Regions from separate parts of the Paenibacillus sp. S33 genome, predicted to be linked through region 2. Evidence: riboswitches for the same ligand, from Rfam matches in the RefSeq annotation. Region 2 holds a riboswitch; each other region holds the start of a gene.
The links. A riboswitch is a leader RNA that binds a small molecule or an ion and turns the genes downstream of it on or off. The one in region 2 is predicted to bind cyclic di-AMP.
Positions count from the first base shown of each region.

Region 1: linked by a shared signal. The riboswitch ahead of ACWGXJ_RS00550 (C40 family peptidase) and the one ahead of ACWGXJ_RS00140 (3D domain-containing protein) in region 2 are both predicted to bind cyclic di-AMP.
Region 3: linked by a shared signal. The riboswitch ahead of ACWGXJ_RS13435 (3D domain-containing protein) and the one ahead of ACWGXJ_RS00140 (3D domain-containing protein) in region 2 are both predicted to bind cyclic di-AMP.

Region 1 is NZ_JBSIEZ010000001.1:136,333-140,313, reverse strand. Features, by position in the region: gene ACWGXJ_RS00560 (M1 family metallopeptidase) at 1-945, shown strand, start outside; gene ACWGXJ_RS00555 (hypothetical protein) at 957-1,784, shown strand; cyclic di-AMP (ydaO/yuaA leader) riboswitch at 2,061-2,198, shown strand; gene ACWGXJ_RS00550 (C40 family peptidase) at 2,204-2,704, shown strand; gene ACWGXJ_RS00545 (GNAT family N-acetyltransferase) at 3,010-3,516, shown strand; gene ACWGXJ_RS00540 (4a-hydroxytetrahydrobiopterin dehydratase) at 3,595-3,894, opposite strand.
Region 2 is NZ_JBSIEZ010000001.1:28,537-32,517, forward strand. Features, by position in the region: gene ACWGXJ_RS00130 (HD domain-containing protein) at 1-237, shown strand, start outside; gene ACWGXJ_RS00135 (TatD family hydrolase) at 280-1,050, shown strand; cyclic di-AMP (ydaO/yuaA leader) riboswitch at 1,252-1,534, shown strand; gene ACWGXJ_RS00140 (3D domain-containing protein) at 1,806-2,954, shown strand; gene rnmV (ribonuclease M5) at 3,101-3,646, shown strand; gene rsmA (16S rRNA (adenine(1518)-N(6)/adenine(1519)-N(6))-dimethyltransferase RsmA) at 3,654-3,981, shown strand, end outside.
Region 3 is NZ_JBSIEZ010000001.1:2,938,420-2,942,400, forward strand. Features, by position in the region: gene ACWGXJ_RS13430 (polysaccharide deacetylase family protein) at 286-1,092, shown strand; gene ACWGXJ_RS13435 (3D domain-containing protein) at 1,291-1,959, opposite strand; cyclic di-AMP (ydaO/yuaA leader) riboswitch at 1,966-2,134, opposite strand; gene ACWGXJ_RS13440 (amino acid ABC transporter ATP-binding protein) at 2,368-3,090, opposite strand; gene ACWGXJ_RS13445 (ABC transporter substrate-binding protein/permease) at 3,077-3,981, opposite strand, start outside.

The DNA.
Region 1 (3,981 bases), 110 kb from region 2:
CTTTCGTACTACAGCAAATGGTACGGGCCTTATCCATATTCCACCCTATCCATCGTGGTTCCACCCAAATCAGGCAATGGAGCCGGCGGTATGGAGTATCCGACACTCATCACGGCCGCTGCTGCGGGTAATCTGAATCCTGGCTATAGTCTGGAACGGACATTAGTTCATGAGATTGGACATCAATATTTCTACGGAATGGTAGCCAATAATGAATTTGAGGAGCCGTGGCTGGATGAAGGCTTCACCTCCTATGCTGAGGAGCGGCTTATGGAGCAAGAATATGGGCTTACCCCCAACCTGCCATTACAATCGGGACAGGTAGCCTCCCCACAGCCGCTAAACCGTGAGTCATGGAAGTACGGCTCAGCTGCTGAGTACGCGCAAAATGCCTACTCTCGAGGCAAGCTGGTCCTACGGGGCATTGAACGTCAGGTGGGTATGAAAAAAATGGATCGCATTATGCGGACCTACGTCCAGACGTACCGATTCAAGCATCCGTCCTCACTGGATTTTCAACGTATCGTGGAGAGAGTCACCGGACGCTCATGGAGCCACTATTTTGAACAGTATGTATATGACGGCCAGATGGCGGACTTTTCAGTGGATCACATCACAAACCACAAGCTGGAGAATGGATATGAAGCAGTCGTGACGGTCAGCAAAAAAGGGGCGGATTATCCCAAGATCCCTGTCCAATTTACCTTCAAGGAAGGTACCACGATATTCAAGGCTTGGGACGGCGCGGGCAAAAGTACAAATTTTCGGATCAAAAGTACTTCTCCCGTTTCCCATGTAACCCTTGATCCCTTATATACCATTGCACTGGAGAACAAGCATATTAACAATAGCCTAAAAGCCGAATTGGACGAAAAGCAACAAACCCGTTGGAGTATAAGTGTAACCAAGCTGTTGGAGACACTGCTTGGAAGTCTGTCATGGTGAGGTGTCTATAGATGCGGACTGTTATAAAAGAGGGCTGGGCGCTGGTGCGCATACGTTTCTATATCGTTATCATTTTATTTCTGTATCGACTACTGTGGGGGGTGTTTCTCTATCGGCTGGTGCAGTCTGCCGTTATCCCGCTATTGCTCCGTTATCCTGATCAGGGTCAGAACGAGCTGGGACAGACCTTATTTTGGATGGAGAGCCAGATTGCTCTGATGGACAGCCGGGAAGTACATGTGTATTTGTGGATACTACTAGGGGCGACTGTACTACGCATACTGATCACTCCCTTCATTAGAGCCGGAATATATCAAAGTCTGCATACCGATGCGACTGAACCGCAAAGCCTGTCCTTTTTCAAGGGTATGAAACGCCATGGCATGTCGTCGCTGTTGTATTACACCATCGAGTTGGGACTGCTGCTGCTTCCCGCCTTTTGGGTAGTACCGAGACTCTACCCTATTGTAGCAGGAGCACTTCAATCTTCCTCTTATCTGCTGCATTTATTGCCCTATGTCATTGGATGGATGGCATACGGATGGTTCATTCGGCAGTGCATCCTGTATATGCAACTGGGTACTGTCGGTGGTCACGCCATACTATCGTCCCTGCTCGCCTTCTTTCGCCAGCTCCTCCCAGCTGTCGGTATATCCCTTTTGCTCGGTGCTTGTGTGCTGCTGGTCTTCGGTCTATTTGGCACCGTGGCGATGATTTGGACTGGCATGCTGGCGCTCATTCTCCAGCAATCGTATCATTTTGTTACTAGTCTGGTCAGGCTGTGGCATATCAGTTCGCAGTACAGACTATGGCATACCGATATCTCTAGTAGAAGCTAAGCCCTGCCTTTATGTTTTTTACTTCATTTCCGTCTGTCGAAAAACCTTGATTCATACTCGCGCAAACGACACATAACTGAATACTGTTAACAAGATCTGTTCCTGGGACATTAGGAGCAGATTTTTTTTGTAACTTTTTGCAATGAAACATTTGCCAAAGCCAGCCGTCTTTGTTACAATAATCGCAGTGAACTGATAGTAACAACTTTGTAATCTTTATTGTAACCTTTATCTCAAAAATAACGTTTCTGTGAATACTGCTCTCCAAGGTGCACATCTTAAGTTAAGCCTAATTCCTGGCACCTAGGAAGCGGGGGAACCAGTTTGGGTGAATTGATCTCGCAACAGAGTGGTCATAGGGGAACCTTCTACCGAATCCTTAAGCTAACCTCGCAGGCATTGGAAGGGGTATATTTTTTTTGAAGAAGAAGCTAACGATCGCAGCTATGGGTCTTGCCATTGCCTTTACATCTTTTACATTCGGTGGCGGCAGTGCATATGCAGACTCTAAGATGGACCAGGTCATCCAAGATGCCAAAGGAACGAACTACAGAAGCGGAGGCACTACACTCGAGGGATTCGATTGCTCCGGCTTCACAATGTACGTATACAACAAACTGGGAATTAAACTTCCGCATCAATCAGGATCACAATTCAAAATGGGATCTTCTGTATCCCGCGATGAAATGAGACCTGGGGACCTGGTGTTCTTCAACACCACAGGAAGAGGCATTTCCCATGTAGGTATCTTCGTAGGTGAAGGGAAATTTGCCCACTCCTCGACTTCACGTGGTGTAGTAGTTAGCTCACTGAACGAAAATTATTACGCTAACCGCTATGTCGGTGCAAAAAGAATTATGAGCACAGACGCTTACCATTCTGTAGCTTCAGACATTCCTGATGACGATAACGTAGAATAACTAACGCACAGCAAGCTAACCCTAGCCGCAATTTGATTCTGGCCGGAATCGAATTGCGGTTTTTTATGTCCACAACATCAGCAATTATTATCTTTACTGACGAACTGAGACCTCAAAAGGTTTCAATTGTAGCGAACATCGTCGGTTTTACCGTCACCGCTGGGGGAGCATATGAGCAGTAATTCCTTCTTATTGAATGTATACCCGACTTAGGTATGAAATAAACACGCTTGCCATTCCTCTGCAACTTGTCTACAATCTGTTGTTAATGATTGAAGTACCTGTGTAAAAGGAGGATGGAACACATGCCGGCCTCAATATCCAACTATCGGATCGTACCGATGGACGAGCATCAAGCGGCTGCAATCTGTGAGTGGCACTATGATCCACCTTATAACATATATGGTTGGCTCCCCTGGGAACAAATGAAGGCGCTTGAAGTCGAATTTGGAAGTCCCACGCTTCGCCAAGAGCAATATGTTGCCGTACTGGATGAAGAGAACAAGCTAACAGGATTTGCTCAATATTTTCCTATGATCGGTGTGACCCGGCTAGGTCTTGGAATGCATCCTGACAGGTGCGGACATGGCAAAGGCTCTGATTTTGTCCGTGCCATTGCAGAGGAAGCTCAACGACGCAACCCGAAGAATGAAATTGATCTAGAGGTGCTCACTTGGAATGAGCGCGCTATCCGGGCCTACAAGGCGGCTGGATTTGAGCTTACAGATACCTATGAACGCCAGACTCCTGATGGCAAAAAACCATTTTATTGTATGGTATATCGTCCCGAGCACCCAACCCAGATTCTATGATAAAAGCGCCTTCGGCATACAACCACGATGTTGTATAGCGAAGGCGCTTCTATCATCATACGACAGATCATTACAAGCTCAATGACTGCTGCGCATTTTTTCAAAAGCTTCATTATATTGTTGGGCTTCCTTAATATCCACGGCCATAATACCGCCGTCGTCCCAAGAGGTCAAACGCAGAGTCACGGTCTTATAATCAATCGTAATAAATGGATGATGATTGAATGCTTCAGATATAGCGGCAACTTCATCCACGAATGCAATCCCTTTCATAAAACTGGAAAAATTATATTTTCGGACGATCCAACGTCCTTCCTCCAGTTCCCAGCCCTCCAGTTTCTCCAGATGTGCTTCAATCTCTTCTTGTGTAAAAGGCATGTTACGAACTCCTCCCCGTTTATACGGAAGCCTTTCGACCGCTTAAATACGGCCAAAACTACGATATATTGGTGTACATATTACCAC
Region 2 (3,981 bases):
GATTTTCCGACAGATCTTCCTTATGATGTGTTTCGGCAGGGTGGCTCGACGGACAACCAGATTTTACTGCTTGGACGTCAGGGCGAGGTGAGTGAAATATCCGAAGTTTCGGAAATTGTGCGCTCAATAAGTGGTATTCACCGAGGGAAATATCATATGTATTTTCCCCAGAATAAATTGAACGCGGTAAAAGACAGGCTTCCTGCCGAAATAAGGAATTATTTTGTCAAAGAATAGACAACTATATAGAAATGTAAGTAAAAAAAGGAGATGTAAACCTTGGATTTATTCGACACTCATACTCACTTGGATGCGCCACAATTTGACGAAGATCGTGAAGAAGTTATAGCACGTGCTGTCGAATCAGGAGTAACGCGGATGATCAATATCGGATTTAATCGTGAGACCATTCCATCCACCATGAAATTGGCCGAGACGTATGATTTTATTTATGCGGCAGTTGGATGGCACCCACAGGATGCTATTACAATGCAGGAGGGCGATCTAGAATGGATTGCATCGTTATGCAGTCATAAAAAGGTTGTAGCCATCGGGGAGATCGGTCTGGATTATTATTGGGATACATCACCGAAGGATGTGCAGCAGCGGGTGTTTCGAAATCAAATTGGTCTGGCTCGTGAGCTCAAGATGCCCATTGTTATTCATAACCGGGATGCCCATGAAGATATTGTTAAGATTTTGCGCGAGGAAAAAGCGAGTGAGATTGGTGGAGTCATGCACTCCTTTTCGGGTAGCTGGGAGACAGCCAAAATGGTGCTGGATATGGGATTTCACCTTTCCTTCGGTGGTCCAATAACGTTCAAAAATGCCAAGCAGCCCAAAGAGGTGCTCGCACAGGTGCCGCTGGACCGTCTGCTCATTGAAACTGATGCTCCCTATCTGACACCTCATCCGTTTCGTGGGAAGCGAAATGAGTCTGCACATGTGAGACTGGTAGCAGAGGCTGCAGCCCAAATCAAAGGGATTACAGTGGAGGAATTAGTGTCAATAACGACCCGAAATGCCCTGGAACGATTTGACATTCAATGAAAAAGTGAAGAAATCGATCAAAATAAAGAGATAGACGAAGCTAATCATGAATTTGTTGCAGGAAACTCGAGAATATTACAATATTTTAACCGAATATTTTAAAAAATGTACTTGAAACCTGCTTTACAACATGCATAGAAACAGGATATCATCTTTTCAGTGAATTGTTGTTTGAATGTAAACATCAACAAGTCATTTCATGAACCAGTCTCGCTGAGTCCCTTTTACAGGGAACGGGGGAACCGATATGGCTTACAGTATGTCCGGCGTATGTGCAAGAAGGGAACGTCTCTTCCGCCAGCCGGCTCGACCTAAATTCTTTTCCCGGATGGGATTGAACAGGTGGAGGAGCCGTATTTCGATTTCTTTCTGGGTCTTCGGGGTGAATGTGAAGGCGACCGCCATGAGCGGTTGACCCAAGCTAGGGCGACTCTCTACGTCCGAACCCGACAGCTAACCCCGTAAGCGTAACAAGAGAGAAGCCATCTCGTGCATGAGTTTTCCCGCATATTCACACATGCCGGAAGCCACGAAAGAGCTCTCTAGTCTCTTTCTCTGGCTTTTTTTGTTGTGAATAAAAGAAAATCTGTCATCATACTGTGGTTAAACAGGGGAGGACAGCATGCCGCGAAGACGGGTACATGGTGCAGGACAGTCGTAGTTTGGGCTTGTCTTGTAGAAAATCTGTTATAGTCACGTCAAATCTCAACTATGTCTTACTCCAGACGGCGGGCTATGTAAGGAGGACGGAGGAAATGGGCATTTTCCAAAAAAAGGATACCCATGAGTCACGCTCATCCAGCATGTCTTACGTATTGCGTTGGAAGCAAGAGAATGTGCGCCAGGCTGCTTTGGTTGCTATTTTTCTAATCGCGCTAACGATTATGATTTCAATTCTGATGTACACGCAATCTAAAAAACAAGTCTTTTTTGTCATCGATGGCAAGGCGTCTGCGGTAGAAACCCGGGAATCCAAGCTTCAAGATTTGCTGAGCGAGCATTCCATTTCACTTCAGCCGCATGATACAGTTTCCATGCCGCTAAATGGAGCAATACAGGATGGCGATCGCGTAGTCATTAAACGTGCCAATCAGGTTAAAGTATCTTCAGGCAATGAGACGAAAAAGCTGTACACAACAGAAAATACAGTAGAAGGTGCCATTCGTACCTCGGGCTATAAATTATCATCAACGGATAAAGTTTATCCTGCGTTGGATGCCTCTGTTTCGTCTAACATGGACATAAAAATCGTCCGTGTGAAGAAACAGCAGGTCGAACAGAAAAAACAGGTGCCTTATCAGGTCATCAAAACGGCCGATCCGAGTCTTTATAAAGGCGATAATCGGGTCATTCAAAGCGGCAAATCGGGTGTGGTCGTCCAGCACGTTCAAAAGGTATATCATGATGGAAAGTTGGTATCCAAACAGCTGGTTAACAAGGAAGTTGCACAGAACCGTGTGGATAAAGTCATTGCGGTAGGAACGAAGAAAAAACCGGTCGTTCTTGCTGCTTCCGTCGGTCCCAATGATGCGGTTAAGGCAACAACGGTTAGTTCAGGCAGTGCTGTCCGTAAAGCAGGCGTAAATTTTAAATATAGCAAAGTTTTACAAAATGTCTCCATGACGGCGTATTCCTCACAGGAGCCAGGTATCGGTACACGTACTGCATCCGGCGCACGTGTCACGGAAGGACGCACCATCGCGGTCGATCCGAGTATAATTCCAATCGGCTGGTGGGTGTACATCGAAGGGGTGGGCTTCCGTCGTGCGGAGGATACCGGTGGCGCGATTAAAGGCCACAAAATCGATGTGTATTATGAGAGTTTGAGCCGAGCCAACCAATTTGGTCGTAAGCACGGTAAAACCGTATATGTTATCGGACCGGTAAAGCCTGAAATCAACTAAAACAGGTTGTGTATGTTGAGGGCAATGCGATAGTATTAACAACATAGTTATGCCATGCTAAGAAGAGGATATCCTCTTCTTATTTTGTTTTCAAAAGCAGGGAAAGATAAATATAGCTTGCTGTGTAGCAGTGGAGGGAAACGCAAATGATCAAGGAAGTGATCGTGGTAGAGGGCCGGGATGATACGGTGGCCATTCGCCGCGCTGTTGAAGCGGATACGATAGAAACTGGCGGCTCCGCCATTAATAAAATGACGCTGCGTAAAATTGCATTGGCGCAGGAGCGGCGGGGGGTCATCATTTTAACCGATCCCGATCATGCAGGGGAGCGCATCCGTAAGATTATCGCTTCCAAGGTACCCGGCTGCAAGCAGGCCTTTATACCCGAGGCAGAAGCGACGCGTAAAGGAGATATTGGCGTGGAGAATGCCTCGCCAGAAGCGATCAGACACGCTCTTGCACGGGTCCATACGACAGTGGAAGGCGCCGACCCGCTGATTGAGTGGGCGGACCTGATTGATGCTGGACTCATCACCCATCCCAATGCTGCTGCACGCCGTATGGCCTTAGGGAATGTGCTGGGTATTGGTTATTGTAACGGAAAGCAGCTACATAAACGGCTCTCTGTATTTCAGATCAGCCGCGAGGAATTTGCCGGGGCGCTGGCACAAATTGAAAGTGAAGGATTGTGATGTCCGTATGACAGGGATTCAAGATATAGCAACACCGCGGCGTACGAAGGAAATTATTCAACGGCACGGTTTTTCGTTCAAAAAGAGTTTGGGACAAAATTTCCTGATTGATCAAAATATTCTCAATAAGATTGTAAATGCTGCCGGATTGGATGAGACGAAGGGTGCACTTGAGATCGGTCCTGGGATTGGCGCTTTGACCGAGAAGCTGGCGCAATCGGCTAAGGCAGTTACCGCTGTCGAGATTGACCAGCGGCTGCTGCCAATTCTCGAAGAGGTGTTGGCCCCTTACGAGCATGTGAAGGTACGTCATGGAGACGTGCTGAAGCTGGATT
Region 3 (3,981 bases), 2.9 Mb from region 2:
TTCCATGTCTGTATAATTATGAATTGCATCCCCATTATACACCAGCTGTCACAGTATACCGAATTCGTTGTAAGGCTAAAACTTGCGAAAATGCTCCTGTTTTCGGTCATGTTTAAGAGAATATGTACGTTTAGCTCCATCATCTTCATTGATAATCGTTTCATCGTGGGCTTCTTTCCAGTCGTTTATGAGCCGAACTTGGTTACCAGCATATTTTTAATAAGACAGGTACATAATAGTCGAGAGCACCACTAGGTACCACTGCACGGAAAGGGGGGGATACATATGCCGTACAGGGGAGTGTTGCCATGCTTGGCACTGTTACTAGCATTCTCAAGTTTACCCGTTCACGCGGATGCGCCTCCCAACACCGGAACGCCCCATCCCAAGGAAGCAGCTGTTGCTTCTTCTGTACATCAGAGCACAGATCGAGCAACTCCTACATTAGCAATGCTGCGTAAAAAACATGCGGACATTTTTAAAATGTGCGGCCCACACACCCGCCAAATTGCCCTAACCTTTGATGATGTGCCCGATTCTAGGTATACGCCGCAGGTTTTGGACGTATTACACGCTAATGGCATCAAAGCCACCTTTTTCATCGTCGGTCACCGTGCGGAAAAGCATCCGGGGATCATACGCCGTATTATCCGTGAAGGCCATGCTATAGGAAACCATTCCTATACTCATCCGGATTTTAGGAAGGCCACACCAGAACGCTTTCGCAACCAGATTACAAAAACAGAACGTATTTTACAAGCCAGCGCAGGTTTTCGCCCCAAGTTGATTCGTCCACCCTACGGTGAAATCACGGAGCCTCAAATCCAATGGGCACGTCGTCATGGCTATATGATTGTTAATTGGAATGTAGACTCTCTCGATTGGAAGGGATTAAGTAAAACACAAATTCAACGCAATGTGATCCCAGCTACCGGGCCTGGCTCTATTATTTTAATGCACGCAGGTGGAGGTCAAAGTTCCAACTTGCAAGGCACTGTCCAAGCTCTGCCGGGTCTAATTCACTCTCTAAAAGCTAAGGGCTACAAATTTGTGACAGTCCCCCGGCTACTCCACACATCGGAACGGAAATAACCATATGTTTATGATTGAGCAACAGCTAAAGCAACGTAAAAAAGCTGTCTTACCAGCAGAAGTTTTCTGCTCGTCAAGACAGCTTTTTTTTATGGATAAGACCTGATAAGAGTCCGACCTAGTTATATGCGGCAGGATACAGGTATTAAGTTTACATAATATATATTATTTTTTATTAAACCGTATATACGTACAATGCTATTTATCAATAACGTACAGCTTCACATTTTGAAATCCAAAGTCGTTCACAAATGATTTGTTGCCAGGAATAAAGATATCAATCCGCTTTCCTGTAATGGCGCTGCCCTGATCGCGAGCGACAGCCACAAAAGAATGATCCGGCAAACCTGGGTGGGAATAGCCTGTAACCAGCACTTTCGTGCCCATCGGAATGACGTTCGGGTCTACCGCAATTGTACCTAGTTTAAGCGGATTGCCGTAGTAGTCCACTGCTCCCCATTTACCATTCTCGTCGGCTGCGGCAGAATACGCTGAAGCCTTAACGTCAACTATTTTGCTATAGTTGAATGTTTTGCCCCAAGCTTCAATCGTTGGCCCCTCATTCGCTGGTGCTTTCTTCGTAAGAAGTTGCGGCTTCGAATCCGAAGCTGCCTTCACACTATTTTCGCCAGGCACCTTAATTTGCAGACCTGCATATATATTGTTGGAGGCAATGTTTGGGTTCGCCTTCGTTAGCTCGTCTACCGATACTCCATAACGTTGAGCAAGCAAAAAAAAGGTATCGCCCTCTTTGGCAGTGTGAAGCGAAGCAGCATCCGCTACTCCAGCTGTCTGTGCCAACCCTGCAATAGCTGCGGCAAGCACCGCAAATTTCATCGTTTTACCAATATGTTTTAGATGTTTCAAAGATATGTACCTCCTCTGTTATGCCTGCGAAGTTAGCTGTCGGATTCGGACTCAGGAGAAGCCCTATGCTTGTGCAATTCACCCCTAGGCATATTCCACATCGTCTTATGACGTATCGGAATGACTGCCGTTGTTACGTCCCCCGCACTTCCCATAGTTTGGGCCCAGCTTCAGCGGTTGTCATAACCACATGCTGTCCCGGTAAGTTTTGGCTTACTGCATAATATCACAATTTTGTAACCTTATCCGCATGAAAATGTTGGGAACCTTGAACATCATACTACACTCGTTACAATTTTGTCATCAACAAATCGATATTTGTTACGAAAGTATGGGGAAATGGTGTCAAAAAGAAAAAAAGCCCTCCGTCAAACGGAGGGTTTTTTTATAGATTATATCAGCACTTCCTTACAATACTTTGGCAAGAAAATCACGGGTGCGATCATGGCTTGGAGTGCCAAATACCTGCTCTGGTGTACCTTGCTCCACAATTTGACCGTTATCCATAAAGATGATTCGATCGCCTACCTCGCGGGCAAAGCCCATTTCATGCGTCACGATTACCATTGTCATGCCGCCTTCGGCGAGCTTCTTCATTACATCCAGAACCTCTCCAACCATTTCAGGGTCCAATGCAGAAGTCGGCTCATCGAACAACATTACGTGCGGCTGCATGGCCAAAGCACGCGCAATCGCAATACGTTGCTTCTGTCCTCCGGATAGCTGGTTCGGATAGGTATTCTTCTTATCCTCAAGCCCTACGGTACGCAAGAGTTCTAGCGAAATTTTTTCTGCTTCCTTCCCTGACTGTCTTCTAACCTGTGTTGGGGCAAGTGTCAGGTTCTGCAACACTGTTTTATGCGGGAAAAGATTAAAATGCTGGAACACCATCCCCATCTTCTCCCGGGTTACATTAATATTATGGCCACGAGCTGTAATCGGCTCGCCCTCAAACAAAATCTCCCCGTCCGTAGGCTGTTCCAACAGATTCATACAACGTAAAAACGTACTCTTCCCCGAACCGCTGGGACCGATGATGACGACGACTTCACCTTTGGCGATATCTATATCAATGCCTTTTAAAATCTCATTCTTACCGAACGATTTACGCAGTTGTTTAACGGTGATCACTGGCTCTCAACTTCCTTTCCCATAAACCCAGCAGCTTAGACAAGCTGAATGTCATTACAAAATAAATAGCGGCTGCGATTACGAACGGACTTAGTCCTTCGTAGGTGATGTTCTTAATGACCTGGGCCTGATACATAATATCTACCATCCCAATGGTCGAAATAATGGATGATTCTTTAATGATCGTAATAAACTCATTACCGATAGCAGGCAAAATAGATTTAAACGCTTGCGGCAAAATGACATGACGCATAGCTTTACCGCGTCCCATACCCAACGAACGAGCAGCCTCCATCTGTCCACGGTCTACTGCCTGGATACCTGCCCGGAAAATTTCAGCCAGATATGCTGAACTATTTAGAGACAATGTGATTATACCAGACTGGAGTGGGGTAAAATTGACACCCAGCGTCAAAGCAACTCCGTAGTGAATGATCATAAGTTGTACCAGCATAGGTGTGCCACGCAGGATCTCCACATAAGTGGTACCTAACCACTCAATGATGCGTATACCACTCATCCGCAGCAAGGATACGATCAGACCAATGATAAATCCAAACAGTACTCCGAGTGCAGACAGCAACAGAGTGTAGCCGATACCCGTAGCGTAAAAACTGCGGTATTTCCAAAAAATATCTACGATGTTATTAGAAGAAACCTGTCGATCTGCAGAGAGCGCGCTCGCTTCTGTGGAAAACTTCTCAATCGACCCGTCCGCTTTCAGGCGAGCCAACGTTTTATTTACAGAGGCAAGCAATTCTGCGTTCCCCTTGCGTATACCTACTGCTGTTTCTGCTCCGGCATCCTCAGGCACGGCCTTGGCAAGTGTTACGGTACCATCTAACGTGTATCCTTTAGCAACCGTATCTTCGATCACAACAGCGTTGATAC